DNA from 4 places in the Enterobacter cloacae complex sp. ECNIH7 genome. Region 3 is predicted to be linked to each of the others. Evidence: predicted binding sites of a transcription regulator. Region 3 holds the regulator's gene; each other region holds the start of a gene.
The links. Region 3 encodes LexA, which represses DNA repair genes until DNA is damaged. Its sites were predicted from a motif close to TNCTGTATGTACATACAGNA; they were not measured.

Region 1 (4,361 bases), on a different replicon from region 3:
ACTGGGACCACGGTCCCACCTTGCACCAGACAGCCATGACATACCCGGTTATCCGACCGGAATGCTGACGCCACACTCCAAAAGGAACTGGGACCACGGTCCCACCTTGCACCAGACAGCCATGACATACCCGGTTATCCGACCGGAATGCTGACGCCACACTCCAAAAGGAACTGGGACCACTGTCCAACCTTGCATCAGAGAGCCATGACATACCCGGTTATCCGACCGGAATGCTGACGTCACACTCCAAAAGGAACTGTGACCACGGTCTCACCATGCACCACAGTGCCATGAGCCACCCGGCTGTCCGGCTGGAATGCTGACGTCACACTCCAAAAGGAACTGGGACCACGGTCCCACTATGCACCACAGTGTCATGAGCCACCCGGTTGCCCGGCCGGATTACTCGCTGCACGCTCCGGAAGGAACCGGGACCATGGCCCCATTCTATTCAGTAATCGGTTATCATCATCCATATTGAGGGCGTTTTGTCTTGGTCCTGCATACGGCGCGTCAGTAGATTATGTTCGTTCTGCTCCCTGGTGCTTCCTCGCTCACTCGCGGGCTTCGCCCTGTCGTTCAGCTGCGGCGAGCACTACTGGCTCTCTCTGAAAGGCGAAATTTAACTGATCCTCGCGATGGGGATATCTTTCCAGCAGGTGGTGTACGCAGGGGACAGCATATTGCGTTTCATTTGCCAGGAAGGTGCAATTCCTCGTCCGGCAAACCAGACATGTCCCAGGCCGGAATGGTTAATACCATCAAGAACCTTCATCAGCTCAGCGCTGTGAGGACGTGGTGGCCGTTCGTCGAACAGCTGCAACTGCGAAACACCTGAGCCTGTAAAGTCATTCAGCATCACTCCGGCTTTGGCATACCGGTGGCCATCCTTCCAGATGCGCTCCAAAGCCGTTGTGGCGGCCGCAATAATGTCCCGGGTGTCCTGAGTGGGGGTAAGCAGTTTCTCCGTGGCCACATTGCCGTAATAAGGCTCTTTAACGGCGAACGGAGACGTTTTGACGAAAACGGAAATGTGCCGGCAATACTGGTGCTCCTGACGCAGTTTTTCAGCGGCCCGTTCTGCGTACTGACAGACAGCCTGGCGGAGCGAATCGTACTCCGTGATCTTCTCGCCAAAGCTGCGACTACAGACAATCTGTTGTTTCGTTGGTGGTGATTCCTCAAGCGACATGCAGCTTTCCCCGTTCAGTTCGCGCACCGTTCGCTCGAGAACCACGGAGAAATTTTTCCGGATGAAGGCCGGGTTCGTCAGGGCCAGATCAAGTGCGGTCCTGATACCCAGTACATTAAGCTTGCGTGCAATGCGATTTCCCACGCCCCGGATCTCTTCGACCGGCTGAAGTGACAGCAGTTTACGGGTTCGCTGAGGATTATCCCGCGTCAGGGCCAGCACGCCCCGGAACTGTTTCCACTCTTTGGAGGCCCACTGAGCTGATTTTGCCAACGTTTTCGTAGGTCCAGCCCCCACGCCGATGGTCAGGCGGGTACAGTCATACACGTGCTGGCGCAGCTGCCGGCCAAAGTCTTCCAGGTCCATGCAATGCGACACACCGCTCAGATCGAGGAACATCTCGTCAATCGAATATTGTTCCACCCTCGGCGCCAGCTCCTCGAGGCAGCTCATCACGCGCGCTGACATTGAGGCGTAAAGCTCATAATTACTTGAAAATGCGTATATTTTTTCCGGGTAAATCTCGTTCTTTATCTGGAACCACGGGGTCCCCATTTTAATCCAGGGCTTCGCTTCGGCACTTCTCGCGATCACGCAGCCGTCATTGTTGCTAAGGCAGACAATGGGTTTCCCTTTTAAATCCGGGCGGAAAACACGTTCACAGCTGGCATAGAAGCTGTTCACATCGGCCAGGGCAAACATCAGTACATCTCCCTGGGACGGTGGATGATGTGCGTGACGACGCCAAAGATGTCCAGTTCGTCCGTGTCAGGATAGATGGGGGACCAGGTGGCGTTCATGGGCTGCAGTGTCAGTCGTGGCGTCAGCAGGAGCCGTTTGACCGTAAATTCCCCCTGCACGCTGGCCACAACGATATCGCCGTGCCGGGGTTTCTCCGCACTGTCCACAACCAGCAGATCGCCGTTGTAAAGGCTGCCGTCAGCCATGCTGTCTCCGCTGGCTCTGAGGTAATAAGTCGCGCTCGGATGGCGTATACAGTACTCATGCAGATCCAGATCTGACAGAATGTAATCGCCGGCAGGGCTCGGGAACCCGCAGCTGGCCAGATCGGCGAAAAACGGATGGGTCTGTGGCGGGGTATCTGTCCCGGGGCTAAAAAGCTGCAGCTTCATATTACCTTCCGACTAAAAAAAAACTGTATATGTATACAGTATATTTAACCAGGCAAAGATAATCCAGAAGGGCCGAATTAAGAACTATGTGATACTCATAAGTTGCTCAAATTGATTTATATTATCATTTTGAGTATCTTGAGTATCTCAATTTGAGAAATAACGCTTTTGTTTTATCATTTTGCTCTTATAATTAGCATCAAATTGAGTGTAACTAATGGTGCATAATGATGAAGATTTTCTGCGATGATGGTTCAACAAATGTTAAGCTGGCATGGTTTGAAGGTGATGAACTGAAGACCCGGATCTCGGCAAACTCATTCCGGCACGGCTGGAAAGTGGCGGAATTCAGTGCGGCGACGTTCAACTATCAGGTGGGGCCACTGAAATACACGTGGGACAGTGTAAGCCGGGATGCGATTCCGACGACGAACGTGGACTATCAGTACGGCGATCTTAACCTGCTGGCTGTGCACCATGCTCTGCTGAACAGTGGCCTGGAGCCGCAGCCGGTAAGCCTGACGGTCACGCTGCCCCTGAGTGAGTATTACGATCAGGACTGTCAGCGCAATGTGGTGAATATCCGCCGTAAACGGGAGAACCTCATGCGGGAACTGACACTCAACAAAGGCTGCGCCTTCACCGTGACTGATGTGAAGGTCATGCCGGAATCACTGCCGGCAGCGTTTACCAGACTGTCCCAGCTTCAGTCCGGAGCCGGTGAAACCACGCTGATTATCGATCTCGGCGGAACCACGCTCGATGCGGGTGTGATTGTTGGTCAGTTTGATGATATCAGTGCGGTACATGGTAACCCGTCCGTCGGTGTTTCACTGGTGACACGCGCAGCCGCAGGTGCACTGCGGGCAGCAGACAGTGAAACCAGCGCCCTGATTGCTGACAGTGTCATCCGTAACCGGGATGATGGTGAGTATTTACAGCGGGTCATCAACGATGCCGAAAAGATTGATTACGTCCGGGGAAAAATAGCCGAAGCGATTGCCGCACTGGGTGCGCGCGTGACCAGCGAGCTGACCGCCTTCAGGAACGTGAACCGGGTATTTCTGGTCGGGGGAGGGGCTTCCCTGATCGAAGAGGCGATACGTCAGGCCTGGCCTCTGGCTCCTGAACGTATCGAGGTTATTGGCGATCCCCAGCTGGCGCTGGCCAGAGAGATTGCCCTGTACAATAAAGAGGACTAAACGTGCCGGACGGCCTGTATTCTTTCTATCTGCACAGTGATGATCGCACCGACATCGCGGCGATGGCGACCATAAACACCATCTCGCAGCCACTGCGCGGTGAATTTATCCGGACAGTCGCCACCGCAGGTGCGGTGGTGTATCAGGCTGATCCCCGTTTACCTGCGCTAATCCCGGTGTTCTTTGACGGCCAGCTCAGCGCCGTCCGGCTTTGTGCCGTGATGGCAATGGTATCCGGAACCTGGTCATCCCTGTCCGGGTTACCGGACGAGCCTGATACCCGGAAACTGTCCGTGGAAATGCCTGGGGAGAGGGAACGCAGGCGCTACACGCTCGCGCTTCAGGATGACCGGAGCAGTAAGCGGGTTGAAGCCTTGCTGGCCGGGGTATCGTCACGCCTGCGCGGCGATCTGCTGAGAAACCTCATTATCACCGGGCTGGCACTTCACACCACGGCGCCGGAGCTGCCGCGTCTGCTGGCCAGCCTGCCGGTGCCACCGGCTACGGTCAGTGAGTTACAGACCATTGTCCGGCAGATGGTTCGCGCAGAACCTGGCGGCGCGGGCATCAGCGAAGCGGGAGAGACGGAAAAAGCGGCTTCGCCCGTCACCACATCACCCGGATCGGAAACAGCCGGAATAAAGAAGAACATGCGACGGGCATTTGGAGACTAAAACATGTCAGTGATTAGACGAACAACAGTGCAGTTCATTCACAACCTTCTGCGTGCCCGGAACGTGCCTGAATCTCAGTGGCCTGACCGGGTGAAGAAGATCGGGCGGGGGATGATACTGGCTGGCGTGGCCGTCGTCGTTCCCGGGGTTCTGGTTG
Region 2 (4,361 bases), on a different replicon from region 3:
ATTGCCACCGGAAGATCATTCCAGCGCGTTGTGTACGCAGGGGAAAGCATTTCTCGTTTCATCTGCCAGTCAGGCGCAATCCCACGTCCCGCAAACCACACTTTCCCCAGACCGGAATGGTTAATACCATCCAGTACTTGCATCAGCTGCTCGCTCCGTTCCCGCGGCTGTACTTCATCAAACAAATTCAGCTGCGATACCCCGGTTGGCGTGAAATCGTTCAGCATACAGCCTGCCTTTGCGTAACGGTGACCATCCAGCCAGACCCTGTCCAGAGCTCTGACGGCAGCGGCAATGATGTCCCGTGTGTCCTGCGTGGGGATGAGTAGTTTTTCACTGGCCAGATTACCATAGTAGGGCTCATTTACGGCGAACGGCGATGTTTTCACAAACACGGCAATATGCCTGCAGAACTGACGCTCGCCGCGCAGCTTTTCAGCTGCACGCTCAGCGTACTGACAGACTGCCTGTCGCATGGCTTCATACGTCGTGACACGCTCCCCAAAGCTCCTGCTGCAGACTATCTGCTGTTTGGGGGGAGGTGCTTCCTCCAGGGAAATACAGCTTTCTCCATTGAGTTCCCGGACCGTTCTCTCCAGAACTACATTGAAGTTTTTCCTGATAAATACAGGGTTCGCGCGCGCCAGCTGCAGTGCAGTTGTTATCCCCATTGTGTTCAGCTTCTTTGAGATCCTGCGGCCAACCCCCCAGATTTCCTCCACCGGCTGCAGTGACAGCAGTTTTTCCGTACGGCGGATATTGCCTGGCGTTAACGCCAGCACGCCACCAAACTGTGGCCACTCTTTCGACGTCCATTGTGCGCTTTTAGCCAGCGTTTTGGTCGGTCCCATTCCGACGCCGAGGGTCAGCCCTGTGCCGGAACGAACGTGCTCACGCAGCTGCCGGCCGAAATCCTCGAAATCGATGCAGCTGTCTATACCGCGAATGTCCAGAAACATCTCATCAATGGAGTACTGCTCAACGCGTGGCGCCAGCTCTTCCAGGTGAACCATGACCCTGTTCGACATCGATGCGTAGAGAGCATAATTACTGGAGAACGCGATAACCGGCTCCGGAAATTTCATCGACCTCAGCTGAAACCACGGTACCCCCATTTTGATGCCCAGCCGCTTCGCTTCAGGACTTCTCGCAATGACGCAGCCATCGTTATTTGAGAGAACGACGACAGGTTTGTTTCGCAGGTCAGGGCGAAAAACCTTTTCGCAGCTGGCATAGAACGAATTCACGTCAGCAAGCGCGTACATCAGTCCATGCCCCGTGTTTTGTGTATGAAGGCTGTCACCACCCCAAAAATCTGCAGGTCTTCCGGATAGAGAGTGGGATAGGCCGGGTTCATCGGCAGCAGGGCGATACGGGGTGTCAGCTGCAGGCGTTTAACCGTGAATTCGCCATCAGTCTCCGCGATGACAATGTCACCCTGCAGCGGCTTTTCGGCTTTGTCGACCACCATCAGGTCGCCGGAATGCAGGCCCATCTCTTTCATCGAATCCCCGATAGCCCTGACGAAGAACGTTGCAGCCGGACGCCGGATGCAATAGGCATTCAGGTCCAGTTCCTCCTCCGTGTAATCGGCGGCCGGCGACGGAAAACCCGCCGGGCAACGTTCGGTGAACAGCGGGGCACTGGACGGCACCGGCTCCTGTTCGGGAGCGACAAAAAGTAACATGGCATACCTCTTAAAATACCTGTTTTTATATACAGTATTATTTAAGATATTTCCCGTCCTGCAAGAAGAATTTTACCTGCTCCTGCCAGGTCATTGTTCTGGCGGATAAAACAGGCTCAAGGTTATCCACAGAAACGGTGCATAACCCTGTGAGTGGATACCGGGTATCTCACCGTCTGCTAAGCCTGTGGCTCTATCAGTTCCCTGCTCTGGTTCCGGGGATTGCCAACAGCCCGGCTGACGGGGTGCCATGTGAAATCTTCGGCGGAAAGACTGCCCTCACGGGCAATGTCTTCCGCCTCTTTACTGGTTGTGTTTTCGCTGAGCCATTTACGGGCGGCAGCCGGTGAGTACACGAGCGGCCGCCGATCGTGAATGTCCAGCAGTCCCTCATCCGCAGCTGCCGTGACGATCAGGAATCCTTCCTGGTCATTGCCGTTCTCAAAAGGTGGTTTCCCGATGGCTGCGAGCAGGAGCGGATTTCCGTCCTTACGGTAAATGAAAAACGGCTGTTTCACGCCGTTTTGCTGTTTCCACTCGAACCAGCCGTCGGCAAAGACAATGGTCCGTCCGTGCTCCCAGAGTGGCCTGAACATCCGGCTGCTGGCCGCAGTTTCACTTCTGGCGTTGATGAGAGCGGGCTTGTTCCACCACTCCGGGGCATAACCCCAGTGAACAGGATCGAGATGCAACTGCGAGCGGCGTTCACTCAGCAGCAATACCTGGGTTCCGGGCGCAACGTTGTAGCGGCCGACGGGCTCCGGATCATACGGTATATTCCGTTCTGCTTCTTCTCCGAGAAAGGACAGGTACTCCTCGCGGGAGTTGTATTGCGTAAACCGACCGCACATTAGCGTTGCTCCGGTGAAGATTTCGCATGCGAAATCTTTGTTTTCTTCAGTTCTGAACATAGGCCGTATTTGAGGTTCCTGCCATCCTGTGGCCGCCGTGCCGCTACTGTAGCCGGGCCGCTTCGAATGCAAGGGTTCGCTCCGCCGGTGTCCTCACCCGGTCGCAGTTAATTTCAAAGGCATTACCCGCTGTCTTCCCGTCGTTTTCCGTCTCAATTTTCGCCGTCAAACCGTCCAGCCAGCGTGGGCTTTTTCACTGCGCTGCGGCTTGCGGCACCGCCCCTGCATTCTCCGCTTTTCGCCCGGCTGTCGTATCGGCACGGCGTAACTGGCGCCGCATTTGAGAAAGGAGAACTACCATGTCCCGATTTATCCAGGGTAATTGCGTCCATATCATGTCCGGCTTTCCGGATAATGCTGTCGATTTCATTCTCACCGACCCGCCATATCTCGTCGGTTTTCGTGACCGTCAGGGGCGTACCATCGCCGGCGATAAAACCGATGAATGGCTGCAACCCGCCTGCCATGAGATGTATCGCGTGCTGAAAAAAGACACGCTGATGGTGAGCTTCTACGGCTGGAACCGCGTCGATCGCTTTATGGCTGCCTGGAAAAATGCGGGATTCAGCGTTGTCGGCCACCTGGTGTTTACCAAAACCTACACATCGAAGGCCGCATACGTGGGCTATCGCCACGAATGCGCCTACATCCTTGCAAAAGGCCGTCCACGTCTGCCACAAAACCCGCTGACGGACGTGCTGGGCTGGAAATACAGCGGCAACCGGCACCACCCGACAGAAAAACCCGTAACCAGCCTGCAACCGCTGATCGAGTCCTTCACACATCCCGGCGCGATTGTGCTCGACCCCTTTGCCGGCAGTGGCTCCACCTGCGTGGCCGCCCTCCGGGCTGGCCGTCGTTACATCGGTATTGAATTGCTGGAGCAGTATCACCGGGCCGGACAGCAACGTCTGGCCGCCGTCCGGCGTGCCATGCAGTACCCGGCCGCTAACGACGAGTTCCCGGAGGCCGCGTAATGAACTATGTAGGACACGAAAAACTCCGCGCAGAAGTGGCGGAAGTCGCCAACAGCATGTGTGACCTGCGTGCGGCGCTGAATGGTATGGAGCACCGCTATCGCTTTGATTCCGATGTGCTGGCCGAACGCCTGACCCGTCAGACCCTTTTTCGCATCAATGCCCTGTTTATGGCGGCATACAACGAAATTCTTGAGCTGGATGCCTGCTTTAAGGACTAAGGATAAAAACATGTACGGAACCTGTGAAACCCTCTGCCGGTTGTTGCGTGAGCAGTATCCCGCAGAAACCCCGCTGAACCTCATTATCTGGTCCCCGGCGGATATCGAAGCACTGGCCGACGGAATGGAATATGCCGTTTCGGAGCAGGACACAAGGGCGGTACTGGCGCGTATGGACGCCATTCCGGAGGAACAACGGCTTGAGTCGGGCGTGTCTGCCGGTGCGGTGATGGATCTTATTGAACAGGTGAAAGAGGCAGTTCCGGCGGTGATGGTGCCGACGGACCTGCTTGAAACCCTGCTGACCACTGCCGAACAGGCGTTATGGCACAGGGAATGGACCGCCCGTGACAGCAATCATCCGGTCCCGGAAAGCGTTACCCGTCGCCTGGCTGATGCGGCGAAAGTTCGCGCCTTACTGAAAAAATGAAATCAACACGCCGCCCGGGCGGCGTGTACTGACCCCGTTCAGAGGAACCCATTATGCAGGAAACCACCACGTTAAACGCCCTTGTTATGCGCCGTGCGCGCGATTTGATTGCTGATTATGGATGGCCTGACCATA
Region 3 (4,361 bases):
CGTTGATGCCCTGATACAGGCGGTTCCAGGTAAAGCCGAGAATACGATCGGACAGGCGAATCATCTCGTAAGAGAAGTTCGCTGCAATCTCTTCCATCAGCGCAATGGCGTTCTGCTGGGCTTTCTCATGCGATATTTTCTTGCTGCGCGCTTCGTCTTCAACGGCGCGAGCAATCGCTTTGGAGGCCAGCAGCTTGTTGAACAGATCCTGACGCGCCGGGAGACGCGGCCCTACGGCAGCCAGGCGCTGACGAGCGAAGTGCATACGCGCCACGCGCGCCAGTTTTTGCGCGATGATCTTGTCGGTACCGTGCTCGTCCGCCATTCGACGCAGCGAAACGGAAGGGGAGAAACGCACAAAGCTGTCGCGTCCCAGCCAGGAGACCGCGAAGAACTTCTGGATGCCGTTAAGCATGCGCAGCGGCGGATTCTCTTCACCTTTTTCACGGCCCGGACGACGACCAAACATCACCGATACCGGCACCATCTGCACATCCAGATCGGGGTTGCTCCGGTGCAGGTCGAGATAGTCGTGGAACAGCTTGATGGACTCTTCTTTTGGCGTGTAGTAGGTAAACACGCGCGGTCCACCGTGAATGAACACGTAGCGCGGCAGTAAAGTGCCGTCAACTTCAAGCGGTTCAAGCGGGTCAGGTAAGTCATGCGCCAGACACTGGGCGCGAAGCGTCAGTAAGTCTGCCTTCGAGTTATAAGGCAAAACGTACATAATAGGACGCGAGGTATCGAGCCCCAATTCCAGCGCGGGTTCTGCTGGGATAGACTTGCTTTTTACCAGGATGCTTAATGGTAAATTAAGTAATTTGTAGTAAATTCGTGGCCAGCCGGACATAAACGATGTAAAGCCTCTGGTTAATAATGCAATTGCGGCGCAAGGATAACAGAAAGCGCGCAAAATTTCTGTTGTTACCCGTCATACTTCAGGCTGTAGCGAAACGCGCTACAGTTCCTGTTACTGACGCTTTTTTTCATAAAAGGTTCTTTTAATGGCCAATAATACCACTGGGTTAACGCGTATCATCAAAGCCGCCGGCTATTCATGGAAAGGTTTCCGTGCCGCGTGGATCAACGAAGCTGCATTTCGCCAGGAGGGCGTCGCCGCAATCATCGCGGTGATCGTCGCCTGTTTCCTTGATGTTGATGCTATTACCCGCGTACTTCTTATCGGTTCCGTGCTTCTGGTGATGATAGTGGAAATTCTTAATAGCGCTATTGAGGCCGTTGTTGATCGCATAGGTTCAGATTTCCACGAGCTTTCTGGCCGCGCAAAAGACATGGGCTCTGCTGCCGTGCTGCTGGCGATTATCACTGCCGTTATCACCTGGGTCACGCTGCTTTGGTCACATTTCCGATGAGCCTCGAGGAATAATTAAGTCCCTGGTTTTTTGTGCAGTTTTTGGTTCCAAAATCGCCTTTGACTGTATATACTCACAGCATAACTGTATATACACCCAGGGGGCGGAATGAAAGCGTTAACGACCAGGCAGCAAGAGGTGTTTGATCTCATCCGGGATCATATCGGCCAGACGGGTATGCCACCCACGCGTGCGGAAATCGCGCAGCGTCTGGGCTTCCGTTCTCCGAATGCTGCTGAAGAACACCTGAAAGCGCTGGCGCGTAAAGGCGTGATTGAGATTGTTTCAGGCGCGTCACGCGGTATCCGCCTGCTGGTGGAAGAAGAGACGGGCATTCCGCTGATAGGCCGTGTTGCTGCCGGTGAGCCTTTACTGGCACAGCAGCATATTGAAGGCCACTACCAGGTCGATCCTGGCATGTTCAAACCGAGCGCTGATTTCCTGCTGCGCGTCAGCGGTATGTCGATGAAAGACATCGGTATTCTTGACGGCGATCTGCTTGCAGTGCACAAAACGCAGGATGTGCGTAACGGCCAGGTGGTTGTCGCGCGCATTGATGATGAAGTCACCGTCAAGCGTCTGAAAAAACAGGGGAACACTGTTCAGCTACTGCCTGAAAACAACGAGTTCTCCCCGATTGTGGTCGATCTCCGCGAACACAACTTCTCTATCGAAGGACTGGCGGTTGGGGTCATTCGCAACGGCGAATGGCTGTAACCTCTTCCTGACAGGCTATGGCGCCGCTGTAGCCTGCTTCATTCTCGACTCCCGGTATTTTTCATGTCACTGCTGACGGCATCCGATAAGGCATTGTGGCGTCTTGCTCTGCCGATGATTTTCTCCAATATTACCGTTCCCTTGCTGGGTCTGGTCGATACTGCCGTTATTGGCCACCTTGATTCGCCTGTTTATCTTGGCGGCGTGGCGATTGGCGCGACGGCAACCAGCTTCCTGTTTATGCTGCTGCTCTTTTTGCGCATGAGCACCACCGGGCTCACGGCCCAGGCTTATGGTGCAAAAGATCCGCTGCGTCTGGCGCGCGCGCTGGTCCAGCCGCTGATCCTTGCGCTCGGTGCAGGGGCGTTAATCGTTTTATTTCGTACGCCCCTGATCGACCTTGCGCTCCATGTTGTCGGCGGCAGCGAGGCGGTACTGGCTCAGGCGCGACGTTTCCTTGAAATCCGCTGGCTCAGCGCGCCCGCCTCGCTGGCAAACCTGGTTCTGCTGGGGTGGCTCCTGGGCGTTCAGTACGCCCGTGCACCAGTGATTTTGCTGGTGGTAGGCAACCTTCTCAACATTGTGCTGGATGTCTGGCTGGTAATGGGCCTGCATATGAACGTGCGGGGTGCGGCGCTGGCGACGGCAATTGCCGAATACGGAACCTTTATTATTGGCCTGTGGATGGTCTGGCGCGTGCTGGCGATGCGCGGCATCTCCCTGGCGCTGCTCAAAACCGCATGGCGCGGCAATATCCGTAGGCTGCTGGCGCTTAATCGTGACATCATGCTGCGCTCGCTGCTGCTTCAGCTCTGCTTCGGCGCGCTGACGGTTTTCGGGGCGCGACTGGGGCCAGAAATCGTCGCGGTCAACGCGGTATTGATGACGCTACTGACCTTTACCGCCTACGCGCTGGACGGTTTTGCCTATGCGGTAGAAGCGTATTCCGGGCAGGCTTACGGCGCGCGCGAAAGCGGGCAGCTGCGGGACGTCTGGCGGGCAGCCTGCCGCCAGTCGGGACTGGTGGCGCTGGCGTTCGGCCTGGTTTATGCCTGCCTTGGTGAGCAAATCGTCGCGTTGCTTACGTCTATCCCTGCGCTGCGCGAGCTGGCGAGTCACTATCTCATCTGGCAAGTCATCTTACCGGTGGTCGGCGTCTGGTGTTATCTGCTGGACGGCATGTTTATTGGTGCGACGCGCGGAGCGGAAATGCGCAACAGCATGGCAGTCGCGGCGGCAGGGTTTGGCCTGACGCTGCTGACGCTTCCCTGGCTGGGTAATCACGGTTTGTGGCTGGCCCTGGCCGTTTTCCTCTCGCTGAGAGGGATATCGCTGGCTTTTATCTGGCATCGCCACTGGCAAAACGATACCTGGTTCCCTTCACGTCACGATATATCGTGACGGTTAAAGATTCCGAATATGAAATCAACTGCCGAATCCTTAACTACAATAATTATCACGTCCAGCAGAAAAGAACGTAACGGACGTTACGACCCGACGCTTAACTAAGAGGACACGATGATGAATAAAGACGAAATCGGCGGCAACTGGAAGCAGTTCAAAGGTAAAGCGAAAGAACAGTGGGGTAAGCTGACTGATGACGATATGACCGTCATTGAAGGTAAACGCGATCAGCTTGTCGGTAAAATTCAGGAACGTTACGGCTACGCGAAAGACCAGGCGGAAAAAGAAGTGGGCGACTGGGAAAAACGCAACGACTACCGCTGGTAACCGGGCTATACCCGCAAGTACAAGGAAGTACACCCTGAGGGCGGCCATGAGCCGCCTGTTCTTTTGCCGTTAACGCGGTTTTTTCTTCACAAGAATAGAGTGGTCGTGCTGACACGCGTCCTGATGACGACAGGCTTCCACTTCCACGCAGGCAGAGCACAGTCCGTGCGCTTCAATCACGTTATGACGCAGGGCAAAACCCATTTTTGCTGCCAGCGTATGCATAATATCTTCCACACCTTCCGCAACCTCTTCTTTCACCACGCCGCAGCGGTCACAGATAAACATCGCCGATGTGTGGGTGGGCTGATCGAACAGATGGCACAACACATAGCTGTTTGTGGACTCAACCTTATGCACGAACCCTTGTTCCAGCAGGAAATCCAGCGCGCGATACACGGTCGGTGGCTTCGCCTGCGGCTCGCTTTCGCGGAGCAGGTCGAGCAGATCGTAGGCGCTGATAGCACCCTGCTGCAGGCTCATCAGACGTAAGACTTCAAGGCGCTGCGGAGTCAGGCGCACATTGCGTTGCGCACATAG
Region 4 (4,361 bases), 2.3 Mb from region 3:
TTTTACACCCCTGATAATGTGAGATTCGGATTCGTTAAGGCAACCGTTGTAACAATAACCTTACTGACAGCGGCTGCGAATGACAATGAGTATATCGTTTAAAGCTATCATAACCCCAATTGCTGCTGAATCGAAGCAGCAGGCGTCACATAAGCCTTTTATTTGCGCAGCGCCCGGCAAATAAGGTGCGATAACAGCTCAAGCTGCCGCGCCAGTTCCATGCTCAGCCAGACGTAGCCATGAATAGGCGTTTCCGCCACGTTATCGCTCTGGCGTTCATTGATTAACTGCTTCAGCTCCGCGACGATCTCATTCAGCCGCTCGCTGTTGGCCAGTATCGGCTGCGGGTTCCCTTCATAGAGCGCATGGGCAATGGTCAACAGCGTTTGCTGCGTCATCTGCTGGGTCTCTTTGAGGGTTTGCGCGTTCAGCATTAACAGATGGCTGGGACGCGAGGCCCAGTGCGCGTTGATCTGCAGTTCAAGCATGCAGACCAGATTGCGGCTTACCGTCTGGATGGCTTCGAAAATCGATTTCTGAATATGGGTTTCTTTGCTGGCAGGCGTGATCAGGCCGCGCATTTTGACCACATCGTTGAGGATCGTTTGCAGATGCTTTTCCAGCCGGGGACGTTCGACCAGATTCGGGGAAAAACCGGCCTGATAGACGCGGTTAAAGGCGGTGACGTAGTTCGCCATCTGAATACGCCAGTGCAGAAAAGCCCGCTGCGGCCAGATACCGGTGAAAAGCATTGCCAGCAATGACCCCAGGATGACATCCCCGCTTCGCCACAGCGCCGTGGTCATATCCCCGGCGGGCGCACCGACAACCACCGCGAGAGTAATCCCAATCAGCAAGGCCTGATACGGTCTTTTGCCCAACGCCAGCCAGCCGCACAGGAACATGGCGGCACCGCACCATGCCAGCATCACCGGAAACGAGATAAGCTCCAGCTTAAGGGCAATAAGCCCAAGGGCCGAGCCTAAAACCGTCCCGCCAATTCGCTCGAAGGCGCGCGGAACAACGTTCCCCCAAAACGAGATGGGCCCCATTACCACTACCAGGGTGATCAGCGGCCACGTCCCTTCCGGAACATCCAGCAAACGGACCAGCACAAACGTCAATACGAAAGCCAGCGCGATGCGACACCCGTGCACCACGCGGTAATGTTTGTACAACCGAATTTCAAAAGGGGTTAATGATTTGTCGGGACGCACACCCGCTCTCCAGCTACACGGCAAATCACAATTGTACTGTGTTTTCAGCCGGGCGGATCGCTCCCGGCTGAAAAACCCTTCATTTAGCAGGCTTAAGCCGTTTTATGCTCTACCGCGATATACATTTCGATATCCCAGTAGCCGTCTGCATTGCCGTCATTAAGATAGCGCTCGAAGCAGGGTTTGAGCGCCATCTGGTACTTATTGTCCTGCAGCAGGGAATTAAAGAACTGATACCACGGCGTGGCGAAGTCATAGTTTTCCACACGCGCCGTCGCCACGGCATAATCCCCAGCCGCGATTTCCGTCATCATGACGCCCTCGCTGTTTTCCGGAATAACGAAATCGTCCGGCACCGTAACGGCCGTATCGCAGCGCAGTTTTTCTGCCGGGACCTCGTCGGGGTTATCGTAATAGACCGCAACCCACTCCAGCGGCTCAATGTGGCGCCCGTCCACCCACATCACCAGCTGTTCAAAGCCCTGTTTTACCGTTTGTTCCCACGGTCCGACCAAATGAAAACCGGCAATCTTACGTTTATGTTGCTGCTTGATGCTGTAGTCCATGCTGCCTCCATTTATTACTGTATATTTATACACTATAAGGCTGGATTACTATTATCGGCAAACGAGGAGTGTTTATTATGTGAGCAGACTCGCAACCCTGCCAGTCTGCCCATCAGCGGTTAAAGCGTGTGGTGGAGATAATCGCTCATGCGAGAGAACAGTCCACCTTTATCAACGGCTTCCAGCGTCACCAGCGGCCAGTGCGCCACCACCTTGTCGCGGTCATAGAGCTGGATCTCCCCGACCCGCTGATGCGCAGCAATCGGCGCTTCCAGCTCTTTTTTATCCAGCACGTATTTGGCTTTGATGTTCGGCACTTCCGCTTTCGGCAGGGCCAGCCAGAAGTCCTGGTCGGTGCCCAGTTTCACCTGCTCCTTATCACCGTACCAGATACGCTCTGTCCCCACTTTTTTACCGTTGTGCAGGATTTGCACCGTATCGAAGTTCTGCTGCCCCCAGTGCAGCAGTTTCCGGGCCTGGTCCTCACGTCCTTTCGGGCTGTCCGCCCCCATCACCACCGCGATTAAACGACGCTCCCCGTCAACAGCGGAGGCAATCAGGTTAAAGCCCGCTCCCGAGGTGTGCCCCGTTTTAAGCCCGTCCACGTTCATGGTTTTATCCCACAGCAGGCCGTTACGGTTTTGCTGGGTGATCCCGTTCCAGGTCAGGCTCTTTTCGCTGTACATATGGTAAAACTCAGGCTCGCCGTGAATGATGGCCCGGGAAAGTACGGCCAGGTCATAGGCCGAGCTGTGCTGGCCCGGCGCGTCCAGCCCGTGGACGGTTTCAAAGTGCGTATCGCGCAGGTTCAGCTTCTGCACGTAGTCGTTCATCATCTTCACAAACTGCGGCTGACCGCCCGCCACGTGATCGGCCAGCGCCACGCAGGCGTCGTTGCCGGAATCGACGATCAGACCGCGGCTTAAATCACGCACCGAGACGCGATCGCCCTCTTTCAGGAACATCAGCGACGAGCCGTCAAAAACCGGGTTGCCTTTTGCCCACGCGTCACGCCCGACGGTGACAATGTCGTCCGGCGTAATGCGATGGCTATCAATGGCCCGATCAACCACATACCCCGTCATCAGCTTGGTCAGGCTCGCCGGATTGCGTTGTTGATGTTCGTTGCCCGCCGTTAAGATCTGACCAGTCGTGTAGTCCATCAGCACCCAGGAGCCAGCCTGAATGGCCGGAGCCTGCGGCGAAAAATCCAGTGGTTCGGCCGCAAAAGCAGATGAGACACTCGAAGCGAGTAAAGAAACAGCAATAAACAGACGGCGTTTCAACGGTATATCCTCAGGTCATTAAAAATCGATGACCTTTTTACGGGAGTTCTGATGTCGTTACCTGGCTTAATTGCAAAAAAATGTGACAGAACGCAGATTTTTCTCTGAAGCTGGCGCGCAAATTTGCGTCACGGCGGTGCTTTTTATTCGGTCTGAACCGCACGATCGTTTACCATAGTGACGTCATTTTTTAACAGGATGGTATTACTGGTGTCTGACTCTGCCGCTCGCCCGACTTTTTTATTTCATGACTACGAAACCTTTGGCACGCACCCGGCGCTGGACCGACCGGCGCAGTTTGCCGCCATTCGTACCGACGACGAATTCAACATTATTGGCGAGCCTGAGGTCTTTTACTGCAAACCGGCTGATGACTACCTGCCGCAGCCCGGGGCGGTCATGGTCACCGGGATCACGCCTCAGGAAGCGCGCGAGAAAGGCGTTAACGAGGCAGAATTCGCCCGACGCATCCACGATCTGTTTACCGTCCCCAATACCTGCGTGGTCGGTTACAACAACATCCGCTTCGATGACGAAGTGACGCGCAACATCTTTTATCGCAACTTCTACGATCCCTATGCCTGGAGCTGGCAGAACCGCAATTCACGCTGGGATTTGCTCGACATCATGCGCGCCTGTTATGCCCTGCGTCCTGAGGGCATTAACTGGCCTGAAAATGAGGAAGGGCTGACCAGCTTCCGGCTGGAACACCTGACGCGCGCCAACGGCATCGAGCACAGCAATGCCCACGACGCGATGGCGGACGTCTATGCCACCATTGCCATGGCGAAACTGGTGAAAAACGCGCAGCCCCGGCTGTTTGAGTATCTGCTGAGCCACCGCAGCAAGCAGAAGCTCATGACCCTTATCGACGTGCCGCAGATGAAACCCCTGGTGCATATTTCCGGCATGTTTGGCGCCTGGCGCGGTAATACCAGCTGGGTTGCCCCGCTGGCCTGGCATCCGGACAATCGTAATGCGGTCATCATGGTGGATTTAGCCGGCGATATTTCGCCGCTGCTCGAGCTCGACAGCGACAGCCTGCGCGAACGGCTTTACACCCCGAAAAATGAGCTCGGCGATCTGCCTGCGGTGCCGGTCAAACTGGTGCATATCAATAAATGTCCGGTACTCGCGCAGGCGAATACGCTGCGCCCGGAAGATGCGGACAGACTGGGCATTAACCGGCAGCACTGCCTCGATAACCTGAAAGTGCTGCGCGAAAACCCGCAGGTGCGCGAGAAAGTGGTTGCTATCTTTGCCGAGGCGGAGCCGTTCGTGCCGTCTGAAAA

Region 1: the regulator LexA is predicted to act here: its motif matches at 2,350-2,369, upstream of umuD (translesion error-prone DNA polymerase V autoproteolytic subunit).
Region 2: the regulator LexA is predicted to act here: its motif matches at 1,705-1,724, upstream of umuD (translesion error-prone DNA polymerase V autoproteolytic subunit).
Region 4: the regulator LexA is predicted to act here: its motif matches at 1,799-1,818, upstream of sbmC (DNA gyrase inhibitor SbmC).

Annotation. Positions count from the first base shown of each region.
Region 1 covers NZ_CP017991.1:131,202-135,562, reverse strand. Annotated here, with positions in the region: gene WM95_RS26425 (Y-family DNA polymerase) at 626-1,897, opposite strand; gene umuD (translesion error-prone DNA polymerase V autoproteolytic subunit) at 1,897-2,328, opposite strand; gene parM (plasmid segregation protein ParM domain-containing protein) at 2,559-3,530, shown strand; gene WM95_RS26410 (plasmid partitioning/stability family protein) at 3,533-4,204, shown strand.
Region 2 covers NZ_CP017992.1:55,478-59,838, reverse strand. Annotated here, with positions in the region: gene WM95_RS26800 (Y-family DNA polymerase) at 1-1,265, opposite strand, end outside; gene umuD (translesion error-prone DNA polymerase V autoproteolytic subunit) at 1,265-1,687, opposite strand; gene WM95_RS26790 (SOS response-associated peptidase family protein) at 1,867-2,538, opposite strand; gene WM95_RS26785 (DNA methylase) at 2,898-3,575, shown strand; gene WM95_RS26780 (hypothetical protein) at 3,575-3,796, shown strand; gene WM95_RS26775 (DUF1380 family protein) at 3,807-4,226, shown strand; gene WM95_RS26770 (hypothetical protein) at 4,280-4,361, shown strand, end outside.
Region 3 covers NZ_CP017990.1:339,251-343,611, forward strand. Annotated here, with positions in the region: gene plsB (glycerol-3-phosphate 1-O-acyltransferase PlsB) at 1-850, opposite strand, end outside; gene WM95_RS01640 (diacylglycerol kinase) at 1,005-1,373, shown strand; gene lexA (transcriptional repressor LexA) at 1,482-2,090, shown strand; gene dinF (MATE family efflux transporter DinF) at 2,154-3,491, shown strand; gene WM95_RS01655 (CsbD family protein) at 3,612-3,821, shown strand; gene zur (zinc uptake transcriptional repressor Zur) at 3,891-4,361, opposite strand, start outside.
Region 4 covers NZ_CP017990.1:3,178,262-3,182,622, forward strand. Annotated here, with positions in the region: gene WM95_RS15695 (FUSC family protein) at 159-1,217, opposite strand; gene sbmC (DNA gyrase inhibitor SbmC) at 1,310-1,783, opposite strand; gene dacD (serine-type D-Ala-D-Ala carboxypeptidase DacD) at 1,903-3,069, opposite strand; gene sbcB (exodeoxyribonuclease I) at 3,268-4,361, shown strand, end outside.